DNA from 4 places in the Gottfriedia sp. NPDC057948 genome. Region 1 is predicted to be linked to each of the others. Evidence: riboswitches for the same ligand, from Rfam matches in the RefSeq annotation. Region 1 holds a riboswitch; each other region holds the start of a gene.
The links. A riboswitch is a leader RNA that binds a small molecule or an ion and turns the genes downstream of it on or off. The one in region 1 is predicted to bind S-adenosylmethionine.

Region 1 (3,193 bases):
CTACAATTTGTTCACTTTTCTCAAAAACTCTTGCACACTCTACGAGTTTCACACCTTCACTAATCTCTTTCTCATTTTTTAATGAAAAGGAAAGCCACGCATATGTTTCTGGATACTCACGTAATAATATATCTAATACTCTTGCTTCTTGCAAGGAAGGGATCGTTTCAAATGCCAATAGATCTGCACCTGCTTCTATTAACGCTGACATTCTTAAACGGTGAAAGTCTGCTAATGTTTTATCTGTCACACCATAATTGCCTACATACTCTGAACCATCTGCAAGGTAAGCCCCGTACGGCCCAACCGATGCAACAACCAATGGTTTAGGCCTATTCGTTTGCTTATTTTCCTTCCAAAAATCATCTCTTGCCCTTCTTGCAAGTAACACCGTTCTCTTAATTAATTCCAAAGCTTCCTGTTCTTGTATTCCACGCGCGGATAAACCACTAATAGTAGCTTGATAGCTTGCTGTTATGGCACAGTCCGCACCAGCACGAAAATAGTCCGAATGAACCTGATAAATCAGTTCCGGATTTTCTAGTAACACACGTGCCGACCAAAGGGGATCGTCCAAATTACATCCATGCGCCTCCAATTCTGTAGCTAATGCTCCGTCAAGAAGCATAATGGGATGTTGGGATAATATAGCATCAATTGGATTGACTTTGTTCGACATAATCTACGCCCCTCTTTTTAAAATTTTTTGTTAGATAATAACTTCCATAGCAAAACAAAATAAACGGTATGCCGCAATATAAGGCAATTCTCTGTGTTGGATCGAATGCAATTCCTATACACGATGCCAGACAAAGGATAAAAGAAGCAATTGGTACTAATGGATACAGTGGTGTCCGATAAATCAAGTCCTTTTCAGAATTTCCTTCTTTCAAAAATTGTCTGCGAAATAGGAACTGGGAAGCACTAATACTCATCCAAACTACAACTACTGCTAGACCTGAAATGGAAACAAGTACGATATAGACAGTATCTGGTGCACAAATACTTGAGAGCAAAGCCAAAGCTCCACCCACCATGCTGAAAATGACGGCGTTGATTGGAACACCTTGCTTCGTCATTTTTCCGAAAATCGGAGATATCGTATTCTTATTAGCAAGCGACCAAAGCATTCTAGAAGAGGCATAAAGGCCTGAGTTTGCCGCAGATAAAATAGCTGTTAAGATAACGAAATTCATTATGTCAGCTGAATATGGCACCCCAATTCGTTCTAGAACTGCAACAAAAGGGCTCTCTAATACACCAGCATCGGAAATAGGCAATAATGCAGATAAAACAAAAATCGTTCCTACAAAAAAGATGATCAATCTCCACAGAGTAGTTCGAATGGCCTTCGGTATCATTTTTTCCGGGTTCGCGGTTTCTCCCGCTGCAATGCCTATTAATTCTGTTCCCGAAAAAGCAAAATTAACCGCAAGCATCGTTGTTATAATACCCGTAGCACCATGAGGAAATAAACCTCCACTTGTAAAATTAGAAAATAATGGTGCTGCTTTTGAATGACTCATCGGAAGAAACCCTAGCATTGCCGCTGCTCCTAAAACAATAAAAATCACAATAGCTATAACCTTTATCGATGAAAACCAAAATTCGGATTCGGCGAAAAATTTAACAGTCATGACATTTAATACAAAGATCAAAATAGCAAAAATAGCACTCCATATCCAAACATTAATCGATGGAAACCATCGCTTCATAAGTAATCCTGCGGCTGTAAATTCAGAACCTAAAGCAACAGTCCAAGTTAACCAATACAACCAGGCTACTGTATACCCTGTACCCGGTCCAATGTATTTAACTGCATAACTGTGAAATGAGCCCGTTTCAGGCATATGTACGGAAAGCTCTCCTAAACATAGCATAACTAGATAAACCACTAGCGCACCAATCAGATAGGATAGTATTGTTCCAAACGGGCCAGCTTGTTGAATAGTGTAGCCCGAGCTTAAGAATAAGCCAGTTCCAATCACCCCACCAAGTGATAGCATGACTAAATGACGTGCTTGCATGTTCCTTTGAAATTCTTGCCCATTTTTGTTCCCCATTACTACTCTCCTTTAGTTACTATCCAGAAAAAACAAAAACGCACTCTAAAAAAGAGTGCGCTACTGACAAATAAAAACGGAAGCTCTCATCTATCAGGTTATCACCCGCTGGAATTAGCACAGTGTCTACTTAAGCAGACCTGTTGCTGAGGCTTCAAAGGGCCAGTCCCTCCACCTCTCTGGATAAGAAATATTTTTTTTATAACCATATCAATCCATTCAATAATTGTCAAGATAATTCTGTTTTTTTAAAAAATTATCTATTATTGACTTACTGTTTTATCATTTCTTATGAACGAAACTGTCAAACCACCAAACCCAAAAGGTTTTAATTTAGGTTTTTTTCAGTTTTTAGACAGACAAAAATTAAGACTACCAACCTAGAATTCAAAAAATTAGATTTTCTAAGTCTGTGAATGGCAACTCTATAATAGTAGATATTTTTAGTTTCTAAAGATAAGACAATGTCTTAAAAGCTTGGCACGAAGGCGATTCTCTCATAGACTTTACTTGAATATTTTCAATTTCTTTAAAAAGAGCCTTTTGTTCTTTTTTCAAAATTAATCCACACCTTATCTCATTTAATTCTTTAAATAAACTCTATTTAAAACCTCATAAAAGTAATAATATTTTAACAAAAATTCGCTTCATTACCACATACCCACAGAACGAAAGATTCTCCCAACTATGCATTTTTGACTTAAATGGTATTTTTATTTTTGGGAACTTATAACAGGTCATAAGGTGGCCATTTGAGTATACTTTAACAAAATTCTTTTTCTTTTGTTCTGCTAAGAAGTAACCATTTAAGGCATTGTTGTCTTTATCTACAGATTTCCCTTTATATGGCGCGTCTTTAATCCACGAAAGAATTAGTTGCAATACGATCCCCCCTACAAAAAATATAAAATATGTATTATTAAATTCTAAAATTCTTTCTTTTTCAAGCTCCTAATAAATTGAATTTCATTTTTATATAAACATGATAAGGAGCGTTTTTGTTTAGTTCGCCTAGTTTTTTATCAGTATTTCTATTACGATTAAAGAAGATATAAATTCGATACGAAGGAGAAAAACAATGGAGAAAACATTTGTAGTGTATGCGGGTCCAGATATTTGTGTAGCTGTCA
Region 2 (3,193 bases), on a different contig from region 1:
AAAATAAATGCCGTTAAATTTATCCTTAACATAATCAATAAGCTCTTTTGCAATTTTTTTCCCTTCATCAACTGCTCTCTCTGGTTCCACTGATGAAATTCTGTTTCTTACCTCTTCAGATAAAGTAATTCCTGGAACTTCGTAATGGATAAAATCAGCATTCTTCTTACTAACTAATGGCATAATTCCGATAAAAATTGGCTGTTTAATATGACGAGTTGCCTCAAATAACTTATCAATCGTTTCAAAATCATAAATAGGCTGCGTTAAAAAATAATCCGCTCCCGCCTCGACCTTTTTCTCAAGTCTTTTAATTGCAGCATCAAATTTTCGAACATTCGGGTTAAAAGCTGCAGCGACAGAAAATCTCGTTCCATTTCCTAAGCTTTTACCGGAATAAAGTCTACCTTCATTCATTTCTTTAATCATTCGAATTAGTTCAAGTGATGCTACATCATATACTGAAGTTGCACCTGGAAAATCTCCTACCCTTGCTGGATCACCTGTAATAGCAAGAACTTCATTTAATCCTAATGTTGATAGACCCATTAAATGAGATTGAAGTCCAATCATATTACGATCTCTACAAGTTAAATGCGTCAAGACTGGTACATCCAATCTTTGAAGTAGTGATGCCATTGCCACATTCGAAATTCTAGGTGAAGCTAGTGGATTATCTGCTAGCGTAATTGCGTCAGCCCCTGCGCTATGTAATGCTTTCGCTCCTTCAAAAAACTTTCTAGTTTGTAATGTTTTTGGTGGATCTAGTTCTGCAATGATGGTCGTTCTCTTTTTTGCCTTTTCTGCAAGAGTTTCATTCTTTTGTTCTTCTTGCTTAGGGATTGTAATTTTAATTGTTCTGTTTTTCACTTCTTTTTTTGTAACAGGCTGTAAAGTATCAATCTTACTTCGTAAAGCAGCGATATGCGCTGGTGTTGTACCACAACATCCACCGATTAGTCTTACACCTTGTTCAATAAATGGTTTTGCCATATCTTCAAAATATTCTGGATTCGATTTGTATACGTATTTTCCATCAGTGTATAGAGGTAATCCTGAATTAGGAAATGCCGATAAGAAACCATTCGTTGGTAATGAAACAGTATTTAATGACTCCAACATATGAAGTGGTCCTAGATGACAATTGATTCCAACTACATCTGCACCCAAATCGATTAAATTAGGAAGTATTTTTTCGATATATTGGCCACTTTGCATGACGCCAATTTCTTGTAGTGTTACTTGTGCAATAATTGGTAAATCCGTTCTTCCTCTTAATAGATTTACAGCATCATATAATTCATTTTCATCATAAAATGTTTCAAGCATGATCCCATCTACGCCTTCTTCTAGTAACGCTGAAGCTTGCTCAAGCAGCATCATTTCACGTTCTAAAGGTGTCGTAAAAGAAGAACCTACATATTTCATTCCACCTATACCACCGATTACTAACGCTCTTCCTTTTGATGCCGCTCTAGCATTTCTAACAGCCATTTGATTAATTTGCTTAACCAGCTTTTCCAAACCATATTGTCTCAGTTTTCCAGCATTAGCACCGTACGAATTTGTTTGAATCACTTCTGCGCCAGCATCTATATATTGTTCATGTATATGAATGATTCGATCACGCTCAGTAATATTAAGTTCTTCAAAACAGCTGTGAAGTCCACCAGAATACAAAAGTGTTCCCATTGCGCCGTCACCTAAAACAATTCCATCTTTTAACTTTTCCAATAAGCCCATTCAATCACTTCCCGTTTAGATAAAATAAAAAACGCCATTCTCTCAAAAAAATGAGAGAATGACGTTTAAGTACAGATTACGCCTTATCTCTCATGTTTTAAACATGCTGGATTTAGCACTTTTTAGCTTTCGCTAAAGTTGCCGGGTTTCAAAGGGCCAGTCCCTCCACCACTCTCGATAAGGATTATTTAGTTATGTTCAATATAAAATAGTTTACTATATTTATATGATAAAGAAAAGACATTTATGGAAAGATTTCCAAAAATAAATTTATTTTGTTTACATAATAGTATTATTTAACTATTTTTATAGTGTGCTAGTGCTAATAGCGGATAAATTTCATTATAGCTATGATAGTGAATATAAAACTGACCAGGTAATCCTAATCCAGTTGGATAAGTTAATGCTTTATTTGATAATTCACTTTGAGTAGTTAAAAATTTAATCCCTTTTCTAATTATTCCATCTTCTTTATTACGAATTGAAAGTAAAGTATCGACTGCCCACGCTGTTTGACTAGGAGTGCTAAATTTTAAAGGAACATATTTATTTTTAACAGGTGAAAGACCCGATTCTCCCCAACCTCCGTCTTCATTTTGAATACTAACTAACCATTTCTCTGCTTTTTTAATTGCCTCATGATTTTTAGGTATTCCAACGGCTCTGAGCCCAGTAATCGCTGCCCAAGTCCCATAAATATAACAAATCCCCCATCTACCATACCAACTACCATTTGATTTTTGATTTTTCAAAAGCCAATTAACCGACTTTTTCACAATCGGATCATCATTTGAAATCGTCGTATAGTTTCCAATAAATTCTAAAATACGTCCAGTTAAATCTGCAGTTGAAGGATCTATGATTGCATCTTTTGCATTTTCAATTGGTAAAAATGTTAACCATTTATTCGTTACATTTTTTTCGAAAGCTCCCCAACCACCATCATCATTTTGAAGTCCAAGTAAAAAATGAACTCCCCTTAACCAACTTTCATGAATTGTGGACTGATCCAAAGAACTTCTAGTTAACGCCCTTAAAACTGCACCAGTATCATCATTATCTGGGATAAAAGAATTAACATCAGAGAAGCCCCAACCACCAGGACTTAAATTTTTAGCATGAACCTTCCAGTCACCATTCATATTTTGCTGTTTCTTAATTAGGTAGTTTATGGATTTCGAAACAATTGGATCACTTACGTGGTAACCTGCTTCTTGAATTGCATATGACAATAATGCTGTATCCCAAACTTTTGATGGCGAATTTTCAATATGAAGACCTGCTTCAGTATCGGCTGCATATGAAAGAAGTCCTTGTAGCGCATTTTGAATGACAGATGAAGTAGATTCATAGCCTAAAGCCATTAAAGCATAAATCATATAAAACGTAGAAGTAGCATAGCTATAAAAAGTTCCATTTGTTTCAATACGATCCAGAATAAATCTCTCAG
Region 3 (3,193 bases), on a different contig from region 1:
TTGGTTTTTTAGCTAGAACACCTTCTTTATGTAAAGAGATATATTCAGCATTAGCTCCAAAAGTAAATCCACTATATCCAAAAACTTGATCACCTGTTTTAAAATTTCTTACGTTTTTGCCAACTGTGACTATTTCTCCAGCAAGCTCACAACCTGGTATTTGATTTTTCGGCTTAGTGAGGCCAAACATAAGTCGTGAAGGTAGCCAATACATAAAAGGAAAATCGGAGCTTCGAAGTTTTACATCTCCTGCGGTTACAGTTGTTGCGTGTATTTTAATTAATACCTCATCATCTTTTATTTTTGGTTTTTCAACTTCTGTTATTTGAAGAACTTCTGGTGGACCATATTTTGTACATATAATCGCTTTCATAGGTTCCTCCATTACAAACTTTAATTGAGTCATTTAAACCTATGAAAAATGATTTTTAAGTATACCTATATGTAGAAAAAACAGTGTGCATCTAACTAAACAAAAAAGACTGAATATAGCATATGCCATATTCAGCCTTAATCATTTATTATAGACCTGCATCAGTTTTTAAAACTTCTGCTTTATCAGTACGCTCCCAAGGAAGATCGATATCTGTACGGCCAAAGTGACCATAAGCAGCAGTTTGTTTGTAAATTGGACGACGTAGGTCAAGCATTTTAATAATTCCAGCTGGACGTAGGTCGAAGTTGTTGCGAATTACTTCAACTAATTTTTCTTCTGAAACTTTACCTGTACCAAAAGTATCAATAGCGATTGAAACTGGTTTAGCTACACCAATTGCATATGCTAATTGAACTTCAGCTTTATCAGCTAAGCCAGCAGCTACGATGTTTTTCGCAACGTAACGTGCAGCGTAAGCAGCAGAACGGTCAACTTTAGTTGCATCTTTACCAGAGAATGCGCCACCACCGTGACGAGCATATCCACCGTAAGTATCAACAATAATTTTACGACCTGTTAAACCAGCATCCCCTTGAGGTCCACCGATAACGAAACGACCTGTTGGGTTGATAAAGAATTTTGTGTTTTCATCAATTAACTCAGCTGGTACCACTGGTTTAATTACAAGTTCTTTAATATCATTTTCAATTTGAGCTTGAGTAGCTTCTGGACCATGTTGTGTTGATACAACAATTGCATCAATACGAACTGGTTTGTTGTTCTCATCATACTCAACTGTTACTTGAGTTTTTCCGTCTGGACGTAAGTAAGAAACTGTTTCATTTTTTCTAACTTCAGTTAAACGGCGAGCAATTTTGTGAGATAATGAAATTGGAAGTGGCATTAATTCAGGTGTTTCATTAACAGCAAAACCGAACATTAAACCTTGGTCTCCTGCACCGATTGCTTCAATTTCTTCATCTGTCATGCTACCTTCACGAGCTTCTAACGCTTGGTCTACACCTAGAGCGATATCTGCTGATTGCTCATCGATAGAAGTTAAAACTGCACATGTATCTGCATCAAATCCGTATTTTGCACGGTCATAACCGATTTCACGGATTGTTTCGCGAACGATTTTTGGGATATCTACATAAGTAGAAGTTGTAATTTCACCTGCAACAAGTACTAAACCTGTTGTAACTGAAGTTTCCGCTGCTACACGAGCATTCGGATCATTTGCTAAAATTGCATCAAGAATTGAATCTGAGATTTGGTCACAGATTTTATCTGGATGTCCTTCTGTAACTGATTCTGAAGTAAATAAACGACGTTGTGACATTGAGTCCCCTCCTAAATTGAATGTGACGGATCTCTTTTTTCTCAACATAAGAATAAAAAGTTTGTTCCTATTCCTATGTTTCCCATTTAAGATAAAGATAACTCAGTGTAAATTACGAAATTGCCACTGTATTTAAGTTTTGAGCAAAAAAAAAGCCTTCCTCTTATCAAATATTACATGAGGAAAGGGTTCTTGGTTATTTGCCTTTCGCTCTTATCGTCCAAGACATAAAAAAGTCTTGCATCAGGTTCAGCACCTTTCACTAAAAGTGAGGTTGCTGGGCTTCGTAGGGCCTGTATCCCTCCACCTACTCGGGATAAGAGAGTATCCGTATGAAAAGTATCATATTAAAATTTCACTTTCTTGTCAACAATTTTCATCATAACTTAAACATAATTCTACAATAACTTTATCTCTACATTCATTTCTATTTAATGGGAAATTACTAATTATTATACTTACATTTAATAACTTACATCATTTGATAAGTAAAGTTTACTCAAATTTATTTTTTAATCAAATTCATAACACATTTTGCCAACTAATAGTATACACTATTAAAATAAATGTGTTATACTATTTATCGAGATACCTACATGGCAGACAAATTATATTTAAAGGATGGTATTAGTATATGAAGACAGTTGATGTAAACTTTGAATTAAACGAATTACTTACTAGTAATCAAGTGTATAACCAACTAAGCGTTTCTGAGTTAGTTGAAAAAGTCCTAACAAGACAAGAAGGAATTTTAACGTCAACAGGAGCAGTTAGCGTTTCAACAGGCAAATATACTGGACGTTCACCTAAAGATAAATTTATTGTTCAAGAGGCATCTGTTGAAAATTTAATCGATTGGGGTTCAGTAAATCAACCAATCTCTGCTGACGTATTCGAAAAATTATATAGCAAAGTACTTAATTACTTAAAAGATCGTAACGAATTATTCTTATTTAAAGGATTTGCTGGTGCTGACACGGAGTATCGTTTACCAATCCAAGTAATTAACGAATTTGCATGGCACAACTTATTTGCTCATCAATTATTTATTCGCCCAACTGAGCAAGAGCTTCAAACTCATGAAGCAGAATTTACAATTGTTTCTGCTCCAACATTTAAAGCAGACCCAGTAGTTGATGGAACAAATTCAGAGGCATTTGTTATTGTATCATTTGAAAAGAAAATTATCTTAATTGGTGGTACGGAATATGCTGGAGAAATGAAAAAATCTATTTTCTCAATCATGAATTTCCTATTACCACAAAATAATGTTTTACCAATGCACTGTTCTGCTAACGTAGGTAGCGAAGGCGATGTAGCATTATTCTTTGGACTTTCAGGAACTGGTAAAACTACATTATCTGCTGATGCAGACCGTAAGTTAATCGGTGATGATGAGCACGGCTGGTCAGATAATGGTGTATTCAATATTGAAGGCGGTTGCTACGCTAAATGTAGCAATTTAACATTTGAAA
Region 4 (3,193 bases), on a different contig from region 1:
TAGAAAAAACGTCGAGATGTCAGCGGATGGTCAAATATCAATTAATGTATGGCTTGCGGCTGGCCTAGCATTTGTTGTGGGCACTAGTGCAGGGATTGTTGGTGCAGGAGGAGCATTTCTGTTAGTACCAATCATGTTAACGATCTTAAAAATACCAACTCGTGTGACTATTGCATCGTCATTAGCCATTACATTTATCTCATCAATAGGCGTAACGATCGGGAAAATTTCTACTGGTCAGGTTGAAATTTTGCCGACAATTATTGTTGTAATTGCAAGTTTAATCGCTTCACCATTAGGTGCAAAAATAGGCAAACAAACAAAAACACAGGTTTTACGAGGGATTCTGGCAGTTCTAATTGGTTTTACTGCTTTGAAAATTTGGATTACGATTATAAAATCATGGATTAGTTGAATAAGGATTAACTATAAAAAACAGAAAAACTATTTTGGGAGTTTTTCTGTTTTTCTATTGGTCTTTAATATGGGTGCTAGATGTGAGCTCCTTTTTGTTGCTTCTAATAGCAATATTCTTAAATAAAATTTGCTAATTTTGTACTATATTAATTAAAATGGAACTAGTCGTTTTTTTAGCCTTACCTAAAAATTAAATTGAAATGGAGAATGAATTATATGTCAAATCAAAATGAAACGAACGCTTTACCGCCAAAAACATGTACAATTGAACGCCTTGTTACGCTTCAAGCGGATGTCGAAAAGGTATTGGTAGGACAAAAAACTGCTACTCGCCGAAACGGAAGATATGCGGATGTTGGGGAAGTGATGACCCTTCAAAATCATCAGTATGTTGTTGAAAAAGTTTATTCTCAAGCTCTTGGTGAATTGACAGATGAAGATGCTAACCAGGAAGGCTATTCAACTGTAGAAGAATATAAGCAATCGATTTTGTCAATCCATCCAGGAATGCCTTGGCTGCCAAAAATGAGGGTATGGGTTCATGAGTTTCGTCTCATCCAAGATTAATTTTTATGCTGTATAGAATGCTTCTTTACATACATATTGCTAGTGTAATTTTATCGATTGGCCCATTTTTTGTATTGATTCCGATACTCAAAAAGCTGCATACCTCAAAGTCTGCGATCCAACAGAGCTATTTGGATGTATTCCGGTTTGCTGTCAGATTGGCAAAGCATGCTGGGCATGTATTGGTTGGATCAGGAGTCTTGTTGGTACTAGTGGGTCATTGGTCGTGGAAGACATCTTGGATTGTGATGACGATTCTTCTTTTGGTGAGTTCATTATTTTTCCTAGCTAGAGCCTTTTCACCGACCATACGGAAATTTAGTGAACCAACACATGACCAGAGAATGCTGATTCAGAAGCTTCGTCGATCTATCTGGATTTACATCGTTCTTTTGATGGTTATGCTATGGTTTATGGTAGTAAAGCCTGCATTATGGTAGGCATAATTCAAAAAAGCAGACAGGTTCTTTTTATCGAAGAAGCTTGTCTGCTTTTTTGTCTTTCTCTTAAATGAAATACTAATAAAAACTGAAAAAAATAAGTATACTGACCTATTTCGGACGGTATATGAAATAGGCTTTTTTGATTTGAATAGATAGGTCCTAAGGAGTGTATAAAGTAGTGTTCGTAAAAAAATGTTATTTACAAACACAATTTTTACAAAAAAATTTAAAAATAATTCTTGACGGATTCTAAAAAGAGGGATAACATGAACTCAATAATTTAAAAACTTAATAAATTCTATTACTTATCCAGAGAGGTGGAGGGACTGGCCCTGCGATACCTCGGCAACGGGTTTGTTGTTTCGTAACAAATACCGTGCTAATTCCTGCAAATCGTTCATGCGATTTGAAAGATAAGAAGTAAAGTGGCTTATATATTTTAACCCCTCTTCTTATCTGTCTTATTGGATATGAAGGGGGGTTTTTTGATGTGGTGCCATAGGAGAAAAAGGGGGAAATATAGTTATAAATCCTAGTTTTCGAATCTGTTTACTTAGTTATGGTGATTGAAATAACTTGCAATGGGGGAAGTAATTTGATTGAGATAAAAAATGTCTCCAAGGTTTATCCTGGAAGACCACCAATTAAAGCTTTAAATAATATTAATATGAAAATAGAGAAAGGCCAGATCTTTGGAATCATTGGTTTTTCCGGAGCAGGAAAAAGTACATTGATTCGTTGTTTAAATAGACTTGAAGAGCCAACAGAAGGATCAGTTCTCATTGATGGATTGGACCTAATGACATTAAAAGATGAAGAGCTACGTAAGACACGTAGAAAAATTGGTGTCGTATTCCAACACTTTAATCTACTTTCTGCTAAAACGGTATTTGATAATATAGCAATGCCGCTATACCTTGAAGGAAAAAAGAAACGGGATGTTCAGGAAAAGGTAATGGAGTTAATTGAATTTGTTGGACTTACAGGGAAGCAAGATGTATTTCCGGGGCACTTATCGGGAGGACAAAAGCAAAGAGTGGGAATAGCAAGGGCACTCGTAACAAATCCAGATCTTTTGCTATGTGATGAAGCTACATCTGCATTAGACCCTGAAACAACAAAGAATGTATTAGAGCTTTTAAGGAAGGTAAATAAATCCTATAATCTTACAATTTTCCTTATTACCCATGAAATGAGTGTAATTCGTGATCTATGTGATAAAGTGGCGGTCATTGATGATGGTGAAATTGTCGAGGAAGGTAATGTTTATGACGTTTTTACGAATCCACAAAAAAGTATTACAAAGAATTTTGTTAACACTGTATTACAAAATGAGGTGCCGCCTAAGTTATCGAAATCATTATCAAAGGGAAAATATTATCAATTAGTCTTCCTAGGTGACAAGGCAGGCAACCCATTATTATCAGAGGTTCTTAAAAAATTCGATATACATTTAAATATTCTTTATGGATCGATTACAGAGTTACAAGAAAGACCTTATGGGAATTTGCTTGTGGCACTAGAAGGAACAAAAGAGGAAAGCGCAAAAGCTATTAAATTTATTTCGGAAAAGGGGATAGATGTGAGGGAGGTTGAGTTAAATGGAGCTTAATTGGGAATTCTTTTGGCCGCAGTTTTTGCAGGCAACTCAAGATACATTTCTAACTGTGCTAGGATCATTTATTTTTGGCACAATCATAGGATTGCCTTTAGGTATTATCCTAGTTGTAACAAGGCCAGGTCATATAATGGAAAACAAACCTTTA

Region 2: linked by a shared signal. The riboswitch ahead of ACFVRR_RS15585 (bifunctional homocysteine S-methyltransferase/methylenetetrahydrofolate reductase) and the one ahead of mmuP (S-methylmethionine permease) in region 1 are both predicted to bind S-adenosylmethionine.
Region 3: linked by a shared signal. The riboswitch ahead of metK (methionine adenosyltransferase) and the one ahead of mmuP (S-methylmethionine permease) in region 1 are both predicted to bind S-adenosylmethionine.
Region 4: linked by a shared signal. The riboswitch ahead of ACFVRR_RS20000 (methionine ABC transporter ATP-binding protein) and the one ahead of mmuP (S-methylmethionine permease) in region 1 are both predicted to bind S-adenosylmethionine.

Annotation. Positions count from the first base shown of each region.
Region 1 is NZ_JBHVPN010000006.1:145,463-148,655, forward strand. Features, by position in the region: gene mmuM (homocysteine S-methyltransferase) at 1-679, opposite strand, end outside; gene mmuP (S-methylmethionine permease) at 654-2,063, opposite strand; SAM riboswitch class I at 2,147-2,253, opposite strand; gene ACFVRR_RS12325 (hypothetical protein) at 2,676-2,945, opposite strand; gene ACFVRR_RS12330 (hypothetical protein) at 3,142-3,193, shown strand, end outside.
Region 2 is NZ_JBHVPN010000010.1:77,536-80,728, reverse strand. Features, by position in the region: gene ACFVRR_RS15585 (bifunctional homocysteine S-methyltransferase/methylenetetrahydrofolate reductase) at 1-1,743, opposite strand, end outside; SAM riboswitch class I at 1,824-1,927, opposite strand; gene ACFVRR_RS15580 (terpene cyclase/mutase family protein) at 2,040-3,193, opposite strand, start outside.
Region 3 is NZ_JBHVPN010000005.1:180,649-183,841, forward strand. Features, by position in the region: gene ACFVRR_RS11250 (NAD(P)-dependent alcohol dehydrogenase) at 1-373, opposite strand, end outside; gene metK (methionine adenosyltransferase) at 522-1,718, opposite strand; SAM riboswitch class I at 1,929-2,041, opposite strand; gene pckA (phosphoenolpyruvate carboxykinase (ATP)) at 2,353-3,193, shown strand, end outside.
Region 4 is NZ_JBHVPN010000017.1:87,551-90,743, forward strand. Features, by position in the region: gene ACFVRR_RS19985 (sulfite exporter TauE/SafE family protein) at 1-415, shown strand, start outside; gene ACFVRR_RS19990 (ASCH domain-containing protein) at 634-984, shown strand; gene ACFVRR_RS19995 (hypothetical protein) at 990-1,424, shown strand; SAM riboswitch class I at 1,730-1,847, shown strand; gene ACFVRR_RS20000 (methionine ABC transporter ATP-binding protein) at 2,023-3,039, shown strand; gene ACFVRR_RS20005 (methionine ABC transporter permease) at 3,029-3,193, shown strand, end outside.